DNA from 2 places in the Clostridium sp. AN503 genome. Region 2 is predicted to be linked to the other one. Evidence: predicted binding sites of a transcription regulator. Region 2 holds the regulator's gene; the other holds the start of a gene.
The links. Region 2 encodes LexA, which represses DNA repair genes until DNA is damaged. Its sites were predicted from a motif close to CNAACANNTGTTNG; they were not measured.

Region 1 (3,427 bases), 1.1 Mb from region 2:
AGGATCTCGTTCACCAGGGAGCTTTTGCCGGAGCCGGAAACCCCCGTCACACAGGTCATCACTCCCAGAGGAAATGACACGTCAAGATTCTTTAAGTTGTTCTCCGCCGCACCGCGCACAGTCAGATAACCGGTGGCCTTGCGGCGCTCCTTCGGAACCGGGATCTGGATCCGACCGCTCAAATAAGCCCCTGTGATGGACTTCTCACACTTCATGATCTCCTCTGCGGTGCCGACTGCAACCACCTCTCCGCCGTGTTCCCCGGCTCCAGGCCCGATATCTACGATACAGTCTGCGGCACGCATGGTATCCTCATCATGCTCCACCACCAGCACTGTGTTCCCAAGATCCCTCAGATGGGTCAGGGTCGCCAGCAGTTTGTCGTTGTCTCTCTGGTGCAGGCCGATGCTGGGTTCATCCAGAATATAAGCCACGCCCACCAGACCGGAACCGATCTGGGTTGCAAGGCGGATACGCTGCGCCTCTCCGCCTGACAGGGTTCCCGTCGCCCGGGACAGGGATAAGTATTCCAATCCCACGTTCAGCAGGAAATCCAGCCGCGCCTTGATCTCCTTCAAGATCTGCGCGCCTATAGAAAGCTGCATCGGGGTCAGTTCCATATGCTCCAGGAACTCCCGGAACTTTACGATGGACATCTCCGTAGCTTCATAGATATTGATACCGCCCACGGTCACCGCCAGGGAACTGGGCTTCAGCCGCTGCCCCTTACATACCTTACAGGGAGTGATACGCATAAAGGTCTCATACTCTGCCTTGGACGCCTCCGAGAAGGTCTCCCGGTAACGCCGCTCCACATTTTTAAGAAGCCCCTCAAACGCCACATCGTACACGCCTTCGCCGCGCTGCCCCTTATAGTGTACCTTGATCTCCTTCCCATTGGTCCCATGGATCAGGACATCGTGGACCTCCTGGGGATAGTCCTCAAACGGTGTGTCCAGATCAAAATGGTACTCCTTCGCCAAAGCCACCAGGATCGCATTGGTAAAGCTCCCCTTGTCTGCACAGGACTGCCACCCCATCACGGTAATGGCTCCCTTTGAGATGCTTAAGGACTTGTCCGGTATCATAAGATCCTCGTCAAATTCCATCTTATAACCCAGGCCGAAGCACTCCGGGCAGGCTCCAAACGGATTGTTGAAGGAGAAGCTTCTCGGCTCCACCTCCTCGATACTGATCCCACAGTCCGGACAGGCAAAACTCATGCTGAAATTGATCGGCTCCCCGTCGATCACATCCACGATCATCAGCCCATCGGATAAGCTCATCACCGTCTCGATAGAATCGGTCAGGCGCTTTTCAATGCCCTCCTTCACCACAAGCCGGTCTACAACGATCTCAATATTGTGCTTGATATTCTTCTCCAGCTTGATCTCCTCAGAGAGCTCGTATAGATTCCCGTCGATCCGCACCCGCACATAGCCGCTGCGCCGGGCCTGATCCAAAAGCTTCACATGCTCGCCCTTGCGCCCGCGTACTACGGGAGCCAGAAGCTGCAGCTTCGTCCGCTCCGGCAGCGACATGATCTGATCCACCATCTGATCGATGGTCTGCTTCTTGATCTCCCTGCCGCACTTGGGGCAATGGGGAATACCGATACGCGCATAGAGAAGACGCATATAGTCATAGATCTCCGTCACGGTCCCCACGGTGGAACGGGGGTTCCGGTTGGTAGACTTCTGGTCAATGGAGATCGCAGGAGACAGCCCTTCGATGCTCTCCACATCCGGCTTCTCCATCTGACCCAGGAACTGTCTCGCATAGGAGGAGAGGGATTCCATATACCGCCTCTGTCCTTCAGCATAAATCGTATCAAACGCCAGCGAGGATTTGCCCGACCCGCTTAAGCCCGTCAGTACGACCAGCTCGTTGCGCGGGATATCCAGGGAAATATCCTTTAAATTGTGCTCATTGGCACCTCGTATCTTAATATATTGCTTCGCCATGGTTCCCAAACCTTTCTGTAAATCCGTCCTGTCCATAAGGTGCCTGAAAACAGGCTGCCTTATTCCTTTTATGATAGACAGGTATATTCTATCACAATCCGGCAGCTTTTGCAAACATTTGTTCGATATAATTATTCCTATAATTATTCCCTCTATGAAAGCCCCTGTCCCTTACCCAGAGTGAAATAAAGGATCATCAGGATCACAGCCGGAGCCAGGAACCGTATGATAAAGGACCATGCATGACGGAAAAAAGCCGGTACGTTCCCATCCGGGCAGATCTCTTTCCATGCTTTTTCCGTCCCCCAGGACCAGCCCACAAAAAGGCAGAATCCCAAGGCCCCCAGCGGGATCATCAGATTATCCGTGAATTTCTCCATGACCGCATTCATGGGCAGCATCTGGATACCCGAGGATAAGTCAAACCAGGGCAGGTTGATATTCCTGGCCGCGCTCTGAGACAGGGAATACCCGATGCTCAAAACCGCCATGGGAATGGAAAAGATCACCGTAGCCCTGCGCCGGGACATATTCCATTCCTCGATCATAAACGCCACACAAGTCTCCAGCACGCTCAGCGCACTGGTCAGAGCTGCCAAAAACAGCAGGATAAAAAAGATCAGCCCGAAGATGCGGCCTCCTGGCAGGCTGTCAAAAACATTGGGCAGAGCCATGAATGCAAAGCCGCCGCCCATAGTCAGCCCATCCTGTCCCAGCGTCAGGATCACCATTGGGATAATGGCGGAAGCGGACAGCAGGGCTGCCAGGGTATCCAACCCGCAGATCCACATGGCGCTTTTTATCATACCGCCTTCCTTCGCCGCATAGGAACCATACGTCACCAGGATCCCCATACCCACTGAGATCGAGAAAAACGCCTGTCCCAGCGCGCCTACCAGCGTATCCGTATTAAAACTGCTCCAGTCCACCCGGAACATAAAAGAAATGCCTTCCTTTGCACCCGGGAGTGTAAAAGACCGCACCACACAGGCGATCAGAAGCACAAAGAACAGCGGCATCAGCTTTTTACTGACCTTCTCAATCCCATCCGACACCCCTTTTACGATAATTACGATACAGAGGATCAGAAAAACCAGTCCCCAAACGAGCGGCTCCACCGGCTTTGATATAAATCCCGAAAAATATTCCTGATACGTGACGGTTCCCGTATAAAAATCTGCATCTGTCAGATAAGCGATCACATATTTCAGCACCCATCCGCCCACTACGCAGTAGTAGGACATGATGACAAACAGATTCAGGATCCCAATCCCTCCCACAAACGACCATTTCCGGTTCAGCACGTGAAACGCACCTACCACATTCCTCTGGGCGGCACGCCCGATCGCAAACTCTGCAAGCATGATCGGCAGGCCGATCAGGATCACGATCAGAATATAAGTTAATATAAAAGCTCCTCCGCCATAAAGCCCAACCTTCCCCGGGAACTTCCAGATATTCCC
Region 2 (3,427 bases):
TTCCGGCGTTTTACCTATGTGGAATGCCAGCTTGAGACCGGAAGGACTCACCAGATCCGTGTGCATATGGCAAGCACCGGTCATCCACTTTTGGGCGACCAGGTCTATGGTCCCGCCAAATGCCCGTTTCCAGGGCTTGAGGGACAGACTTTACATGCTGGAGTTTTGGGTATTATTCATCCAACAACAGGAGAATATATGGAGTTTCATGCACCTTTACCGGAATATTTTGAAATGCTGCTTAAAAAATTGGAGCTGGACTAATAATAAGGTTATTTTTCTAAAATTTCGCAAAATAGATAGATTTTTGCTTTCTGTTTATATACTTTTCAGAAATTTTGGTGTATAATATGATATAAGAAGACTTACATCGCAGGTTACTGAAAGGAGAAGGATATCTATGAAGGGAAATCTTGTTATTACAATCGGAAGACAGTGCGGCAGCGGCGGAAAAAAGATCGGCGAAATGCTTGCGGAGAGAATGGGAGTGCAGTGTTACGATAAGGAACTCCTTACCCGTGCAGCTAAGGAGAGCGGACTGTGTGAGGAACTGTTTGAGACTCACGACGAGAAGCCCACAAGTAGTTTCCTCTACTCTCTGGTGATGGATACCTATTCACTGGGATATACCACATCTGCATACATGGATATGCCGATCAACCATAAGATCTTCCTGGCTCAGTTTGACACCATCAAGAAGCTGGCGGACGAAGAGTCCTGTGTGATCGTTGGACGATGCGCAGATTATGCGTTGGCGGATTATCCCAATACCGTGTCTGTGTTTATCACCGGACATGACGATGATAAGCTGGCTCGTTTAAAAGAGCTGTATAAAGTGGATGACGCCAAGGCAAAGGATATCATGGTCAAGACCGACAAGAAGCGTGCAAGCTACTACAATTACTATTCCAGCAAGAAGTGGGCTGACGCCAAGAGCTATGACCTGTGTATCAGCAGTACTGTGCTGGGCATGGAAGGATGTGTGGACATCATCCTGGACTTTGCGAAAAAGAAACAGGAGTGGTTGAACAGCCAGAAAAAATAAATGCATGCTGATATTTAAAGATTCATTTAGATAAAAGTGTTATGAAACCCCATCAGGACTGTTTCCGGTCTTGATGGGGTTTTATGATACATTATGATCTTATGTTATGGGCTTATCATCCAATCCTGTCGTTGTGTTCTTCTGCTTCTCACTGCATCATGCGGAACAATCCGATCACTTTGCCAAGAATCTCCACTTGGTTTACGATGATTGGTTCCATATTATCATTCTCCGGCTGAAGCCGGTAGTGTCCCTTTTCTTTGAAAAAACGCTTCACGGTGGCGGAATCCTCCACCAGTGCAACGACGATCTCTCCATTCCGTGCAGTCTTTGTCTGCTCTACGATCACCTGGTCACCGTCGAAAATACCGATATTGATCATACTCTCACCCTTGACGCGCAGCATGAAGGTCTCAGCGTTGGGGAGAATGCTGGCCGGGATCGGGAAGTAATCTTCGATGTTCTCCTGGGCCAGGATCGGCTGGCCTGCGGCAACCGTACCGATCACGGGAACCTGCACCATCTCCCGGCGTGTGAGAGCAAACTCATCGTCCAGGATCTCAATGGCACGCGGTTTGGTAGGGTCGCGGCGGATATAGCCGTTACGCTCCAGTGTCTCTAAGTGGGAGTGGACAGAAGAAGTGGACTTTAAATGGACCGCCTCACAGATCTCCCGGACTGCCGGCGGATATCCTTTCTTTAAAATGCATCCCTTGATATATTCCAGTATTTCCTGTTGTTTTGCGGTAATCTTGCCCTGTGCCATACCGGTTCCTCCTGTTTTATGTATTCGTATACTGCTGTGTTGTATGAGCAGATTCTTTCTAATTAATATAGTAACATATGTTCGATAAAAAAGCAAACTTTTGTTCGATTTTTTTGGAAAATCCATTGACAAACAAATGTTCGGATACTATAATAAGAACATAGAAACAGAACAGATGTTTGCATTCGTCCGACGCTGTGTTTGGGGAACGGATGCCAGTTATAAGGGGGTACTGATGATGAATAGAAGAATTGCACGACGTAGAGTCAGGAATCTGATGATTGTTCTTTTGATGATACTTGCTTTTTGCTCCGGTTTCTTTGGCCATACGCTGTTGAACGCCCATGCCGAAGAAGAATATGTAAAGCCCATGAACCGTTACTACACCAGCATCCAGCTGAAGCAGGGAGACAGTCTCTGGGACATTGCCGCGCAGTATCTGGAAGGAAGCGGCTACACCACGAAGGAGTACGTGGAAGAGCTGAAGCGGATGAATGGTCTCCGTGACGAGCATATCCATTCGGGGGAATACTTGACAGTCGTATACTTTGCAGAGTAGCCGCCTCATGCTTCATGATTCCCCGTGGTGCGATTTAATGGGGGGTTTTACAGGGCTGACCTGTTCCGGTTTATCGATCTCCGGTTTTATAGTCATCCCTGGCCCAGTTGGGTGCATTGACAGGTCCCGCTTTCGCGTTTCCAGTTTTTGCGGCTCCCTGGATCTCAGGTACCTGTGCCTGTTCATTTTTGGGATGATGGAGTGTATGATGATTCTCTGTCCCATGATTGTCCGGGTCGTAAGGACTTGGTCTTCTCATTCCTGCTTTTGCCATGATGATGCCTCCTTATCTGCTACTATCTGCTAATAGTTTCGGTATCCCTGGCAAAAGTATGCAGGAAATTATATCAAGAGAAGGAAGGTTTTTCTCTTATTTATCATGCTGCTGGGAAATGTAAAAAATAATGGATAAAATTAAAATCTAAAATAATGGCTTAAATACAAGGTTTCAAAGGATTTGTCCATTTTTCAAAATTTGAATTTTATCCATGAATGGACAAAATAATTTATGCCGGATAAAATACATAAAATTATCCTAAATTAATAAAGAGCAGGATGAAATAAAATTCACTTTAGCCAGCAAAAGTTGATTAATCTGCAGGGAGTATTTCTACACAGAAATTTAATGGTATCCGTAAATATAATAGGATCCGTTTCTTTCCTCATAGGGGATATGATGCCGATTTAAAATTTCCTAAAATAGTTTGCTCTCGTCAATGATTTCTGGCTTGGTTAGTTTTCCGCGATGCTTTAAATAGCAAGGACGTACTTCAATCCATTCGATATTAAAATAATGCTCTTCAGGCGGAAAATTTTCTCCCATCCAATCGCCTAAATGGTAGACATCCCCTTTAAGGAATTCGTTTGGAAAACAATCCTCTTCTGTTAGATATTTAATATCAAATGGTGGAGGAAAGGGCATTTCTTCTGTTATTGCTGTTATTAGCTCATTCCATTTTGTACTATTCATATAACTACACAAATTGCGGTCTTTTATAATTCGTGATACTTTTTCTCTAAGATTATGTTGCATACTATCACCACTTACGACAAAAAT

Region 1: the regulator LexA is predicted to act here: its motif matches at 2,076-2,089, upstream of uvrA (excinuclease ABC subunit UvrA).

Annotation. Positions count from the first base shown of each region.
Region 1 is NZ_JBFDTP010000002.1:519,959-523,385, reverse strand. It holds gene uvrA (excinuclease ABC subunit UvrA) at 1-1,964, opposite strand, end outside; gene AB1I67_RS09665 (sodium-dependent transporter) at 2,117-3,427, opposite strand, start outside.
Region 2 is NZ_JBFDTP010000002.1:1,621,656-1,625,082, forward strand. It holds gene AB1I67_RS14765 (RluA family pseudouridine synthase) at 1-264, shown strand, start outside; gene AB1I67_RS14770 (cytidylate kinase-like family protein) at 401-1,045, shown strand; gene lexA (transcriptional repressor LexA) at 1,194-1,811, opposite strand; gene AB1I67_RS14780 (LysM peptidoglycan-binding domain-containing protein) at 2,047-2,370, shown strand; gene AB1I67_RS14785 (hypothetical protein) at 2,441-2,644, opposite strand; gene AB1I67_RS14790 (DUF6678 family protein) at 3,065-3,403, opposite strand.